DNA from 2 places in the Rhodococcus sp. NPDC058521 genome. Region 1 is predicted to be linked to the other one. Evidence: predicted binding sites of a transcription regulator. Region 1 holds the regulator's gene; the other holds the start of a gene.
What was found. The regulator LexA, encoded in region 1, represses DNA repair genes until DNA is damaged. The targets are predictions, from matches to a motif close to CGAACANNTGTTCG.
Positions count from the first base shown of each region.

Region 2: a site for LexA is predicted at 2,836-2,849, ahead of ACFWO3_RS10805 (DUF222 domain-containing protein). Genes of this name have one in related genera too.

Region 1 is NZ_JBHXNL010000018.1:27,675-34,979, reverse strand. It holds gene hrpA (ATP-dependent RNA helicase HrpA) at 1-2,023, shown strand, start outside; gene nrdR (transcriptional regulator NrdR) at 2,051-2,536, opposite strand; gene ACFWO3_RS20615 (LysM peptidoglycan-binding domain-containing protein) at 2,684-3,178, opposite strand; gene lexA (transcriptional repressor LexA) at 3,421-4,185, shown strand; gene ACFWO3_RS20605 (acyl-CoA dehydrogenase family protein) at 4,245-5,387, opposite strand; gene ACFWO3_RS20600 (uracil-xanthine permease family protein) at 5,489-6,778, opposite strand; gene ptsP (phosphoenolpyruvate--protein phosphotransferase) at 6,847-7,305, opposite strand, start outside.
Region 2 is NZ_JBHXNL010000005.1:197,201-204,505, forward strand. It holds partial or broken gene pruA (L-glutamate gamma-semialdehyde dehydrogenase) at 1-395, opposite strand, end outside; gene ACFWO3_RS10795 (hypothetical protein) at 436-1,005, shown strand; gene ACFWO3_RS10800 (PPOX class F420-dependent oxidoreductase) at 1,006-1,395, opposite strand; gene ACFWO3_RS10805 (DUF222 domain-containing protein) at 1,501-2,820, opposite strand; gene ACFWO3_RS10810 (RidA family protein) at 2,997-3,389, shown strand; gene ACFWO3_RS10815 (hypothetical protein) at 3,418-4,140, shown strand; gene ACFWO3_RS10820 (DNA alkylation repair protein) at 4,109-4,777, opposite strand; gene dapC (succinyldiaminopimelate transaminase) at 4,781-5,884, opposite strand; gene fdxA (ferredoxin) at 5,890-6,213, opposite strand; gene ACFWO3_RS10835 (hypothetical protein) at 6,342-7,139, opposite strand; gene ACFWO3_RS10840 (bifunctional FO biosynthesis protein CofGH) at 7,136-7,305, opposite strand, start outside.

The DNA.
Region 1 (7,305 bases):
GGCCGGACTGCTGTCACACATCGGACTCCGCGAAGGCGAGAAGCGCGAGTTCCTGGGAGCCCGCGGTACACACTTCGCGATCTTCCCCGGTTCCACGCTCTTCAAGAAGCCTCCACGCTGGGTCATGGCGGCCGAACTTGTCGAGACATCGCGGTTGTGGGCCCGCATGACCGCACGCATCGAACCCGAATGGGCCGAAAAGTTGGCCCCGGGACTGGTCAAACGCACGTACTCCGAACCGCACTGGTCGACGAAGAGGGCGGCAGCCGTCGCGTACGAGAGGGTCACCCTCTACGGCCTGCCACTCGTCGCCAAACGCCCGGTCACCTACTCCAGCATCGACCCGGAGGTCTCCCGGGACCTCTTCATCCGGCACGCCCTCGTACAGGGCGAATGGCAGACGAACCACAAGTTCTTCCACGCCAACCGCGCACTCCTCGACGATGTGGAGGAACTCGAGAACCGCGCGCGAAGACGAGACATCCTGGTCGACGACGACACACTCTTCGACTTCTACGACAGCCGAATCGGGCCGGAAGCGGTATCCGCGAGGCACTTCGACTCGTGGTGGAAGAAGACCCGTCGAACCACACCGGACCTGCTCGACTTCACGCCCGACACCGTGGTCAACGCCGACGCGGCGACTGTCCTCGACGGCCAGTACCCGGACGCGTGGCGACAAGGCGAGATTCAGTTCCCCCTGATCTACCAGTTCGAGCCGGGCACCGAAGAGGACGGCGTGACCGCGCGCATTCCGGTTGCCCTGCTTGCGGGCATCCGTCCTGCCGGATTCGACTGGCTCGTCCCCGGAATGCGTGAAGACCTTGTCACGGCACTCATCAAAACCCTCCCGAAAACGCTTCGACGCCAGGTGGTTCCCGCACCCGATTACGCAGTCGCCGCGCTGTCCGCCGTGAAGCCGCGCTCGGAACCTCTCACCATCGCAATTGCCAGGGAACTGTCTCGTCTCGGTTCGTGCCGCATCACACCCGAGGACTTCGACCCCAGTGCGCTCCCCGATCACCTCCGAATGACCTTCGCCGCGGTCGACGAGGACGGCCGGGTCCTGGAACGCAGCAAGAGCCTCACCGGGTTACGGAACTCCCTCGCTCCCCGCGTGCGGGACGAGGTCGCCAAGACGGCAACAAGTTCCGAACGCCCACCGGCACTGGCCTGGACACCCGCAACCCTCGGCACACTGCCTGCCACGGTTACTCGCGAAGTCGCCGGGCAGAAGGTAGTCGGCTATCCCGCGCTCGTTCGAGAGAACGACGGAGTGGCGGTGCGAGTTCTGAGTACTGCAACGGAGCAGAAGGCGGCCAACCGGGCGGGCCTTCGAGAACTGTTGCTCGGCACGGTTCCCACTCGAACGAAAACGGTCGTGGCGGCCGTGAGCAACGCTCAGCGTCTCACCCTCGGACAGAACCCCGACGGGAGTCTCGACGCTCTCGTGGCGGATTGCCGAAACGCAGCTGCCAACGCACTGATCGATTCGTGGAAGGAACCGGTCAGAAGCCCCGAAGAATTCGACGCACTGGTCAAGACAGCCCGCGACACCCTGCCGCGCAACGCCTCGATCCTGCTACGACTCACCATCCCGGCCCTCGACAACGCGCACCGACTCGAGACAGTCCTCGCCCGCTCCCGCGGTGAAGCAGCCGAGGATGTTCGGGAACAGCTCGACACGCTTCTGTTCCCCGGCTTCGTGACCGAACTCGGCGTTGCCGGCGTGCGTGAACTTCCGCGCTACCTGGCGGCCGCAACGCTCCGACTCGAATCCTTGCCGGCGAGCGCCGACCGCGACCGCAAGGGAATGGACGTCCTCGATCGGGTCTATGCCGCTTACGAAAGAATGCTCGCGTCGATCCCGCCGGAGCGCCATCACGGTGCAGACGTCAACGCCGTGCACTGGATGATCGAAGAACTTCGAGTGAGTCTGTTCGCCCAATCGTTGGGCACGCCTGTGGCAGTGTCGGAGAAACGGATCCTCAAGATGATGGATGCCGTTGTGCGCGCCCGGTGAGGCACTGGCAATTCCGGAGAACGACGCTCAAGAATTTCGGCTCGTGCCCTCGGCTTCGGCCTTGGCTGCCTGATGTTCGCGGAGTTCCTTGATCTCGCGTGCGAAGTCGTCTGCCGAACTGAATGATCGATACACCGAGGCAAAGCGCAGGTACGCCACCTCGTCGAGGTCGCGCAGTGGACCGAGGATGGCGAGCCCGACCTCGTTACTGGGAATCTCGGCGGAACCAGACGCACGGACCGCGTCCTCCACCTGTTGCGCAAGCAGATTCAGGGCATCGTTGTCGACCTGACGGCCCTGGCAGGCACGGCGAACTCCGCGCACCACCTTCTCGCGACTGAACGGCTCGGTAACCCCACTGCGCTTGACCACGGACAGAATGGCCGTCTCGACGGTCGTGAACCTACGGCCACATTCCGGGCACGAACGACGCCTACGAATCGCCTGGCCTTCGTCTGCCTCACGCGAATCGACCACACGTGAATCAGGGTGCCGGCAGAAAGGGCAATGCATGGCGGTTCCTTCGTCGTAGCCGACGCGACCGCGACTTTCCGCAACGAATGCACGATGCCGACGCGACCACGCAAGGTGGTGTGACTGACAGCATTCGAGAATACTCGTTCGACTCACGACCTCACGCATGCAGCACCGAACGGGCCGTCAGCCCCGCAACGCAGGGACCACGAGACTCTGCCCCGCATGAACCGAGGAATTGGTGAGTGCATTCAGATCCATGATCCGGTCCACGATCTGCTGGGCCGGCACCTCGGGTGCGATTCGCTCGGCAACCTCGGTGAGAGACTCCCCCGCTCCCACCTGGACGACCTCGGTCGCTTCGGCGAGTGCAGCATCACCGGTGGCGGTGACCACGTACGCGACGGCACCGAAGCCGAGTAAAATCCCGGCCGTGACGAGCACAGTCGCGAGCATCGTGCGCCAACCAACGTCGATATCGACCGCACGATGATCTGCCTGCGAGACCCGCACGTGGTCCGCCATGTATCGCACCGCGCCCGAGTCCGGCCTGCGCTGGCCCCGCCGGCGATCCGCGATCCGTGGCTCACGAACCACATCCGGTCCGCGACCGTGCGCAGCGCGCCCCAAGTCGGTCTCTGCGTAATCCACCGCGCGCCTGCTGAGAACTGCGCTGCTCATCTGGTACCTCCGGTAGTCGATCACCCTGTTCGATCAGACGTTCGAAAGAACGTATGTTCGATTTCTACCACGGCGGTCCGACAATGTCGCCATTTCGAGCGACACGAATCGAACAAATGTTTGATAACGGCTGGAGAAGTCGCTAGATTCGTGGCAGAACGCACAGCATGCGCCGCTCGACGCCCACCACCCACCACCCACCACCCAGCACCCACGACCCCGCACCCACGGAGGCACGCAGCATGAAGGACGACAGCTCGCCCGAAGACTCGAACGCCGCAGGTTCGGCCGCAGGGTCGAGCGCGGAGCCGGCCCCGAATCCCGCCGAGCTCACCGACCGTCAGCGCCGTGTTCTCGAGGTCATTCGCGCGTCTGTCACCGAACGCGGGTATCCCCCGAGCATCCGCGAGATCGGCGACGCAGTCGGACTCACCTCCACGTCGTCGGTCGCACACCAGATGCGCACGCTCGAACGCAAGGGGTTCTTGCGGCGTGATCCCAATCGTCCCCGAGCGGTCGATGTCCGCGGGCTCGACGAGGTCGCAGCGGACGTGGCAGCCGGTGCTCAGCCACCTCGCCCCACCCTCGTCGCGCAGGCAACACCCGAGGGTGTCGACGCAGAAGTACTGCCCGAGCCCACGTTCGTTCCGGTACTGGGCCGGATCGCTGCCGGCGGACCGATCCTCGCGGAGGAGGCCGTGGAGGACGTGTTCCCACTTCCGCGCGAATTGGTCGGTCAGGGTTCGTTGTTCCTACTGAAGGTCGTCGGCGAATCGATGGTGGACGCCGCGATCTGCGACGGCGACTACGTCGCCGTTCGTCAGCAGAACGTCGCGGACAACGGCGACATCGTCGCCGCGATGATCGACGGTGAAGCGACGGTGAAGACTTTCAAGCGAAAGAACGACCAAGTGTGGCTGATGCCGCACAACAAGTTGTTCGACCCGATTCCCGGTAACGACGCAGTGATCCTCGGCAAGGTGGTCACCGTCGTACGCAAGGTCTGAATCACACATCGTGAAGGGCCGTCCGATCGGACGGCCCTTCACAATTTCCGGTCCGCAGATCAGAGATTCAGCCCACGGCCGATGATCTCCTTCATGATCTCCGTCGTGCCGCCGTAGATCGTCTGCACGCGGGAGTCCATGTATGCCTTCGCGATTGGGTACTCCTTCATGTAGCCGTACCCGCCGTGCAGCTGTAGGCATCGGTCGATCAGCCGCACCTGCGCCTCGGTGGTCCACCACTTCGCCATCGCAGCTTCCTGGACGGTGAGCTTCTCGGCGTTGAGCTGTTCGATGAACTTGTCCACCAGAACCCGGGCTGCGGTCGTCTCGGTGGCGAGTTCGGCCAGGACGAAGCGGGTGTTCTGGAAGCTTCCGATCGATTTGCCGAACGCCTTTCGATCGCGGCAGTACTGGATCGTCATGTCCAGGGACGCCTCCATGGCCGCGACGGCAACGACAGCGATCGACAACCGCTCCTGCGGCAAGTTCTTCATCAGGTAGAGGAAGCCCATACCTTCTTCGCCGAGGAGGTTTGCACCGGGAACCCGCACATCGGTGAAGGAGAGTTCGGCAGTGTCCTGCGCCTTCATGCCGATCTTGTCGAGATTGCGACCGCGCTCGAATCCCTCCATCCCACGCTCGAGGACGAAGAGGCTGAACCCTTGTGCACCCTTGTCGGGGTCGGTGCAGGCGACCACGATCACGATGTCCGCGTTGATGCCGTTGGTGATGAACGTCTTGGACCCGTTGAGGATCCAGTCCTCGCCATCGCGCACCGCCCGCGTCTTGATGCCCTGCAGGTCACTACCCGTGCCGGGCTCCGTCATGGCGATCGCACTGATCAACTCACCCGATGCGAAACCGGGCAACCAGCGCTGCTTCTGTTCCTCGTTGGCGAGATCGAGCAGATACGGGGCAACGACGTCGTTGTGGAGAGTGAATCCGATTCCACTGAACCCGCCCCGCGTGGTCTCCTCGGTGACGATCGCGTTGTACCGGAAGTCCCGGACTCCCCCGCCGCCGTATGCCTCCGGCACGGCGGTTCCGAGGTAGCCCTGCTTTCCCGCTTCGATCCACACACTGCGGTCGACGATGTTCTGTTCTTCCCACTGCGCATGGAAGGGCTCGACATGTTGGGTCAAGAACTTCCGGTACGACTCGCGGAAAAGTTCGTGCTCCGGCTCGAACAGGGTGCGATCCACGTCGGCTCCTCGTTGGGTTGGTTGTCGTGCAATGCCGCAGCCACGCAGCACTCACCTCGACCGTATGCCCGGTCACACTTCGGTGGGGAGGACCGAGGTGATCACGAATCGTGACCGGTGGACGAGCGCCCGACCGCGGCCAGTCTTCGCATGACGGGGTACGCCACCAGAATCCCCACCGAGCCCCAAGCGATGCCACCCAGTTCGACCGATCCGATCTTCAGAGACAGATCTCCGATTCCGGCAACCAACGCGGCTGCGACCACCGACAGGTTCACCGGGTCGGTGAAATCGACCTTCGCCTCCACCCAGATGCGCACACCGAGGACGCCGATGAGTCCATACAGAACCAGAGTCGCGCCACCGATCACCCCGTCCGGCACGGTGAATACGAGTGCGCCGAACTTCGGCGAGAACGCGAGGACTGCGGCGGTGGCGGCCGCAACCCAGTAGGCCGCCGTCGAATACACCCGGGTAGCCGCCATGACCCCGATGTTCTCCGCGTAGGTCGTGGTGCCCGAACCGCCACCGAGCCCGGCAAAAGTGGTTGCGAGGCCGTCCGCCAGCAGCGCGTCGCCGGCCACGTCGTCGAGGTTGCGTCCCGTCATTGCGGATACTGCCTTGACGTGTCCGACGTTCTCCGCGACCAGGACGATCACCACCGGCAGTGTCAACGCCATCACCGACCACTCGAACGTCGGCGCCCTGAAGTCGGGCAACCCAACCCACGCGGCCGCGCGCAATGCACTCGATCGCTCTTCCGCGACTCCACCGACAAGCGCGGCGAACACCCATCCGATGACCACGCCCACCAGAATTCCCAACCGGCCGAGCAGACCCGGCCCGACGACCGTCACCACGAGGATCGCGAGGAGAGTCACTGCGGCGATCAGCGGTTGAGTCTCGAACGAGTCGACTGCCGTGGGTGCGAGATTCAGACCGATGAGCATGACGACGGCGCCCGTGACAACGGGCGGCATGACGATGTCGATGAGTTTCGGTCCGACGACCTTCACGATCACGCCCACGAGGGCGAGAAGGACGCCCGCCGCCATCACGCCGCCGAGTTGCGCGGCGGGACCCGAGCCTTGAGCCGCCGAAAGCGGAGCGATGAACGCGAACGACGAACCCAGATAGCTCGGAATCCGCCCTCTGGTGATCACCAGGAACAGCGCGGTTCCGATGCCCGAGAACAGCAGCGTGGTCGTCACCGGGAAGCCGGTGATGGTCGGCACCAGCAATGTCGCCCCGAACATCGCAATGACGTGCTGCATCCCGATCCCGACAGTTCGGGGCCAACTCAGCCGCTCGTCCGGGGCCACCACCTCACCTGCGGTGATGCGCTTCCCGTCACCGTGAACTCGCCACGTGAACGGACCGGCCGTAGACATCTCTGTTTGTTGGACTGCCGGGGTCTCTGGTTCTGCCACAGCCGAAATAGTAAGCGCGTCCTGCAGAATTACGTTCCGCTCAGGGCCTCGAGTGCCGCCGATCGAGCGCCATCGGGTCCGTCTGCGGAAAGTGCGGCCTCGGCGGCCCGCTCGCACGCAGCCTTGGTCGTGGCGGAGAGTTTCGCACCCACACGTGAGACGGCCGCGGCCGCACACGACAGCGAGGTGACCCCCATTCCGGCGAGAACGCACGCCAGCAACGGGTCTGCGGCCGCTTCACCGCACACGCCGACGGGCTTGCTGGACCGTTCACCCGCATCCGCGGCCGTTGCGACGAGGGTGAGCACTGCGGGCTGCCAGGGATCGGTCAGTGCTGCCAATTCCGAGGACATGCGGTCCACGGCCATCGTGTACTGGGTGAGATCGTTTGTTCCGATCGAGAGAAAATCGACGTGACGCAACAGTCGGTCGGCATGCAACGCTGCGGCCGGTACCTCGATCATCGCGCCCGGCACCAGATCACGCGC
Region 2 (7,305 bases), on a different contig from region 1:
TTGGACTGCCCCAACATCGTTGCCGCCGCCAAAGTCTCACGCCACGGACCCGCCAGCAGGTCGGCCGCTCGCAGGATCACCGACGCACGATCGTCGAACGACAGGTCTCGCCATGCCGGGGCGGCGGCAATCGCTGCGTCGACGGCCGCCGACGCATCCTCGTGGCCGGCGTTACGCAGGGTGCCGAGTACCGCGGAATGGCGGTGTGGCTGAACTACGTCGACACTCTCGCCGGACCCGGAACCACGGACTCCTCCGACGACGTGGGGAATGTCCACCGGATCGGTGGCGATGTCGGCCAGCGCGGACCGCAGTCTGGCGCGTTCGGGACTGCCGGGTGCATAGGTGTGACCCGGCTCGTTGGTGGGCATCGGAACCTGAGTGATCGCGTCCATGGCGCCTACCTCCTGTTCCCAGGTTAGCTACGCTCGGCGCATGTCGGCACGGAACCGAGTGACCCCTTTCTCGGACATCGTCGCCATCGCACTGCGTGGGTTGTTCATGGGGAATCGTGGCTGCCTGCATCGCGACGGTGACCTGGTGCGACACCACTCCGGCAAACGGTGGATAACCTGCGATACCGACTTCCGCGACCGCAAAGTTGAGCAGTGGGCGCAGGGTCGGTACACGGTGCTCTTCTTCCACGACGAGGCGGTCGCCCTCGCGGCCGGGCACCGTCCATGTGCCGAGTGCCGTCGGCCGTGCTACAACGCGTTCCGGGAAGCGTGGGGCGGCCGCCCGAGCGCGGACGAGATGGATGCGCGGTTGCACCGTGAACGGCTCGGCGAGAGGCCGACGGCGGACTGGTCGACGCTGCCGCACGGGGCCTTCGTCTGCGTCGACGCCCTTCCGATGCTGGTAACTCAGGACAGCATCGTGCCTTGGTCCGTCGACGGGTACGGCGTTCCCACGCCGCGACCTCGTACCGGGCAGGTGACGGTACTGACACCGGCGTCGACAGTCGCGGTTCTGGGCGCCGGGTACGAACCGTTATTGGCTATCTGATCAGGTCACGTCACGTGCGTCGACCTTCATCGCGTGCACGTCGAGCTCCGTTCCTTCGAGTCCGAAACTGATGATGCGTTCGGGGTGGACACGAATGGTGGCGGTGGCGTCGATCGCTTCGGCTCGGCCGCGTATCTCGACGCACCGAACTCGCCACGGGTCGACGGAGGGCAGGTCGTCCACGACGAACGCCACCCCGCCGTTGTCTGCGACGTTCTTGAACTTGCGACTGGCGGTCATCTTGTATCCCTGGATGTCGATGGTGCCGCTGTCGCTGTCCACGGTGAATCCGACTGGACTGACTTGCAGGGTTCCGTTCGGCTGAACGGTCGCGAGACGGCCGAGGTGCTGCGTAGACAGGTAGTCGAGTTCCTGCTTCGAAAAGGTCATGTCTCGAACGTAGAACCCGAACTGCACTCGAGGTCAAGAGATAGTGGCATGCCGATTGGCGCCGCCTGGTGGTGGTTGGTGGGCGGCGCTGGTCGGTGGTGTGGGTCAGTCGGCGTCGGGTCCGGCCCTGGTGTGCTCGTGTCCGGTGCGGCGGTTCGACGGCAACACCGGTCGCTCACCCGGAAGTGGTGGGGGTAGGAACCACGGATACCGATCGCCGCCCATGATCACTTCCCACCGGGAGTGATGGATCAGTCGGTGATGAAACCCGCACAGCAACACCAGATTGTTCAGGTTCGTGGGTCCGTGATCGGCCCAGTGCACGATGTGATGACCTTCGCACCACGACACCGGTGCCCCACAGTTCGGGAACGCACACCCACCATCACGCACCGCGAGTGCGCGGCGTTGTTTCGCGGTCACCGTGCGGACCGTGGCCCCCACATCCAATGGGGCACCGTCCGGGTCGACGACCACCGCCGAGAGCAGACAATCACAGGCGAGCATGCGGGTGGTGGAGATCGTCAACGGACCCATCCACGACGCCCACCCCACATGATCATGTTCCGGATCGGACAGCAGATCCCGATGCGAGTCGGCGGCCGAGGAATCAGGAGCGGGTTTCGGATGCGAGGCAAGATCGGCCGCCTTCACCATCACCGACAGATGCGGCTTCACACCACCCTCGGACGGGCCGGCCCCGGCAGCCAAATAGCGGCGGAGCAGTTCGGTGAACCCATCCGCCCGCCGCTTGGCCGGAGAACGCGAATCCTTGGTGCCGTCGGTGGCGGGGCGCGGCGCGCAGAGCCCGGACAACGCGGACAGCAGCATTTCCCCGGACACCGCATCCAAATCGGCCTTCACCGCCACCCGACCGTTCAACGTCCGGCAGGCATGAAATTCGTTACGGTCGGTGTCCTCGGCCGGTGGTGGGGTGTCGGATTCGAAGATCCGTTCCAGTTTCGCGATCACCGCCCGCACCCCAGGTGCGGTCGCCAACGGTCCCCGCCCCGCCACCAACAGTGCGTCCACACACGCCGGTAAGGCATCGGCGGGCATTCCTGCCGGCGGGTTCTCGCAGAACCCGACGATCAGCCCCGCCACCGCGATCGACACCTCACCCGCATCCAACGCTGCACCCACCGACGGGTACTTCCCCAACACCGCACCCAACGAGATCAACCTGCCTGCGGCACCGACCTCGAGCAATGTGGTGTGCCCCAACCACATCTTCGTATTCCGATACCCCAGCACGTCCATCCGGCAGTGGGCATCGACCTCGGCCACCAACCGCACCCGCCGCGCCTCCAACACCGCGATCTGCGACGACACCTCGAGCACCGCATCACACAACACCCGATCCGCCAACCGCCACGCATCATCCGACGATGACTCCACCCCCGAGAAAACGTCCCCCGACCCCATGCACCCACTCTAGTTCGAACACCAGTTCGAGTCAATGGTTCGAGTCGTCCACACTCTCGAAGGGCGGCAAGGTGATTGGGCACGCCTGGTACGTGGCCCAGCGCAGACAGTTGGCGGCGGACCATGCGAGAGAATTCGATCGCAATCCGTCGGACCCTCATGATCTACTTCTGCCCATGCCGATCGACATCAGCAATCCCGCCGAACTCCACGACCCCACCAGCTTCGGGTACAGCCACGTCGCCAAGGTGACCGGTGAGCAGGTTTTCATCGCCGGACAGTACGATTCCGACGCACACGGGCACACCACAAGTTCCGACTTCGCCACCCAATTGGACAGAGCTTTCACCAACCTCGGAATCGCCTTGCGCTCGGCTGGATTGGACTACGCGGACGTCTTCGCGCTGCGCACCTTCGTCGTCGATCACGACATGGGGAAACTCGAGGTGCTGGGCAAGAAAATCGCGGAGATCTGGGGCGACCGCCCACCGGTTCAGACGCTGCTCGGAGTGGCGGCGCTCGCTTTGCCCGGCATGTTGTTCGAGGTCGACGCAATCGCGGCCCGCTGAGGATTCCCCCGAAAGGATCTCGTTACCAATGTCTTTCGTCGGCGACACCCTCGTCACCGCCCGATCCTTCGCCGAGTATCAGGCGATGTTCGCGCTGTCTCGCGAAGATCTGACCGGACGCATCCTGGACTGCCCCGCGGGCGCCGCCGACTTCGTGCGCGAAGTGAACACCCGCGGTGGTCGGGCCGTCGCGTGCGATGCCGTGTACGTCGGGCGAAGCACCGAGGAACTAGCCGCAATTGCACGCGCTGAAACCGATCGGGGCAACACCTACGTCCGAGACCACGCAGAAGACTATGTCTGGCGCTTCTTCTCGACTCCTGACGATCACCATGACTCCCGACGAGAGTCCGTGCGTGGCTTCGCTGCCGATGTGGCACGAAACCCCGGGCACTACGTCCCCGGCAAACTGCCGTCGCTTCCCTTCACCGACTCCGCCTTCGACCTCGTGGTGAGTTCGCACCTGCTGTTCAGCTACACGGACCGGCTCGATCACGAATTCCATGTCGACGCGATCACCGAAATGCTGCGAGTTGCAGTCAGAGAAGTTCGGATCTTTCCCCTCGTACCGATGGGCTCCACCGAGATCTACAAGGGGATGGACTCGCTACGCGACCACTTGAGCACCCTGGGAGTGGACACGAACATCTTCCCGGTCGACTACGAGTTCCAGCGCAACGCCGACCACATGCTCGTGTGCACGCACACGCCGCGTTCCGTCACGCCTTCTGGCGACGCACCATCTCGTTGATCCAAATCGGCGCGAACGGCGACGTGCAACCCGGAGACGTCGGGTAGTCGGCAAGCACCTGCAACGACTCTCCGATCGCGAGTGCCCGATCCCGAAGGTGTGGGTGGTGAATTCCGATTTGGGCGAGTGTCTCGTTCATCGACCATTGCAAGGAGGCCGGCGCCTCACGCATGTCGCGTTCGACGAGGTCGAGCAGTCCGTCGAGGTCGAGCCCTTCGGGCATCTTCACGACTCTTTCGCTGGTGAGTGCCCAACCGACCGAGGCGACAACCGGGCCCGCATCGGCAAACCAGGCCGAACGCAGTTCTTCGGCGTGCGGCGACTTCTTCACGACGTAGTTGACGAGCCAATCGTGGACCTTCGGTGCATGCTTCGACCGCACCATCGTGTCGAGGTCGGACGTGCTGTACAAGCGTGGTCGACAGATCAACAGGGCAAGCAGTTGGGCCGAGGTGCCCGTACTCCACAACTGCTGCGCCAGATCGTGGTCCGTCTTGACCTTCTTGGCCAGCGCACGAAGTTTGCCGAGATTGATTCCGTGATCGTCCCCGCGCTTCTCGTTCGCAGCCCGGACCTTCGGGTCCTCGAGCGCTTCCAGTTCGGCGAGAGCCTGATCGAGTGACAGTTTCTGGGACATACCCTAGGCCGAGAGGCGTTCCGCTGCGGCAGCGATGTCCCCGTCGCTCGCTGTCAATGCGATGCGAACGTGTGTGCCACCTCGGGGTCCGTAGAACTCACCGGGCGCGACGAGAATGCCACGTTCGGCAAACCATTCGACCGTGTCGCGGCACGCTTCGCCGCGGGTGGCCCAGAGATACAGGCCGGCCTCGGAGTCGTCGACCGTGAAGCCTGCCTCACGCACAGCCGCGAGCAGGGTGTCACGTCGTTTCCGGTACCGCTCACGCTGCTCGTTCTCGTGCGCGTCGTCGTTCAGCGCGGCAGTCATGGCCGCCTGAATCGGTAGCGGCACCATCATTCCCGCGTGCTTGCGCACTTCGAGGAGTTCTGCGACCAAGGCCGGATCGCCGGTGACGAAGCCGGCGCGATAGCTCGCAAGGTTGGAAGTCTTGGACAACGAGTGCACGGCGAGCAGGTTGTCGAGATTGCCATCGTTCACGCGCTCGTCCAGTATCGAGAATGCCTCGCCTTCCCAGGTCAGCCCGAGGTAGCACTCGTCGGAGACGATGATGGCACCGCGTTCGCGCGCCCAGCCGACCACCTTGCGCAGATGATCGAGCCCCAGCACCTTGCCGGTCGGGTTGGACGGCGAGTTGACGAAGATCAACGACGCCCGTTCGGGGCCGAGTCGGTTGAGCCCATCCGCACGCAGCGTGCGGGCACCGGCGAGAAGGGCACCCACCTCGTACGTCGGGTACGCCAGTTCCGGAATGACGACGAGGTCATCGGAGCTGAGGCCGAGCAACCGGGGCAACCAGGCGATCAGTTCCTTGGTCCCGATGGCCGGCAGGATGGCGTCGTTCTCGATGCCGGTGATGCCGTATCGCCGCTCCAGTGCACCGACAGTCGCTGCGCGCAGTTCTGCGGTCCCGTGCGTCGTCGGGTAGCCGGGCTTGTCCGCAACGGAATTCAGTGCGTCACGAATGACGGACGCGACCGGGTCGACGGGAGTCCCCACCGACAGGTTGACGATGCCGTCCCGGTACGCCGCCGCCTTGGCCTTGGCGCCCTCCAACGAGTCCCAGGGAAAGTCCGGCAAGGTCCTGGCGACGGGAATTCGAGACAACCTGGCTATTCCTCGCCCATCGGAGGGAGTGCCTTGATGAACGGCGGGTCGTAGTCGACCTTGCCGAGCTTTGCGGCGCCACCCGGCGAGCCGAGATCGTCGAAGAAGTCGACGTTCGCGCTGATGTACCCGTTCCACTGATCCGGGGTGTCGTCCTCGTAGAAGATCGCCTCGACGGGACAGACAGGTTCACAGGCGCCGCAGTCCACACACTCGTCGGGATGGATGTACAACATCCGTCCGCCCTCGTAGATGCAGTCGACAGGGCATTCTTCGATGCATGCCTTGTCCAACACATCCACGCACGGTTCCGCAATTATGTAGGTCACCGCTGCACTCCTACCTTTCTGGCTGACCGACTAGTCGATCCTGGGAGAATCGAGACAAACGCCAGGATTCCGCGAGAAACATTAGTATGCTCTGCTCCCCACGCCCGAATCTGCTAAGGGTTACCTGATCAGAGGCGAGGCGAGACCGATTCCGCGTGTCCCTGTGCACCGCGGCCCGACAAACCCCGAGCCTTGCGGGTGGCGATCCAGCCTTCGCCCTGCTCCGCCGCGCGCACCAATGCACCACGCTCGCCCAGGTAACCGGCAACCGCACCGACGACCGGCAGGTTGCCCAACATCGAGAAGACCTTGCCCGGTTGAGGGCGCTTCTCGAGTTCGCCGCTGATCGCCCGGAAGATGCGCGCCGTACCGATCAGGTTCCCGATGACGGCGAACGGCTGCCAGGAACGGGCTTCCGAATCCGACGTGTCCTGACCTTGGGGATTGGGCAGAACGTGGGCCTCGACCTCCCGGAGACACAGCACCGAGGCGAGGAGATCGACCTGCTCGGCTCGGTCGGTCACTCCGTGTTCGCGGGCCACCGCCACGAGGACGACGGCCTGGTTGGCGAATCCGAGCAGGTCCTGGATAGGGAGCCGGTTGAGCAGCACACCGAACATGCCGGGAAAGGCGACCGCGATCGTGTTGATCGCGCCCAGACGAGTGACCCACCACCTGGCCCTCTCCTCTTCGGTCGCCTTGCTCCAGGCGTCCGTGCCGGGAAAGCGAATCGCGTCGAGAACCCGAGCTGCGCCGTCGAGGAGCGCCTCGGCCGCGCTGCGCTGCGCGTCGTTCGGCACGAACGTGCGACCCTTCAACCCGAGTGGATCGGTGTACGCCAGGTCGAGCACGGGATTGATACCCCACACGGCCCTATCGAGAACGCCGACAACGCGCCGATCCCCGAGGACATCCTTCGAGCTCATGCCGCCGAATCCTTTCCTGTGCGCCTCGCGTGCGTGGTGGTGCGTTCGCGCGCCGGACGTCCGATGCCCTCCGCTATCGCGTGCAGTTCCTCGACGGTCTTCTCCGATCCGTGCTCGGAACCGGCCATTCTGGAGATGGTTTCTTCCATCAGTGTGCCCCCGAGGT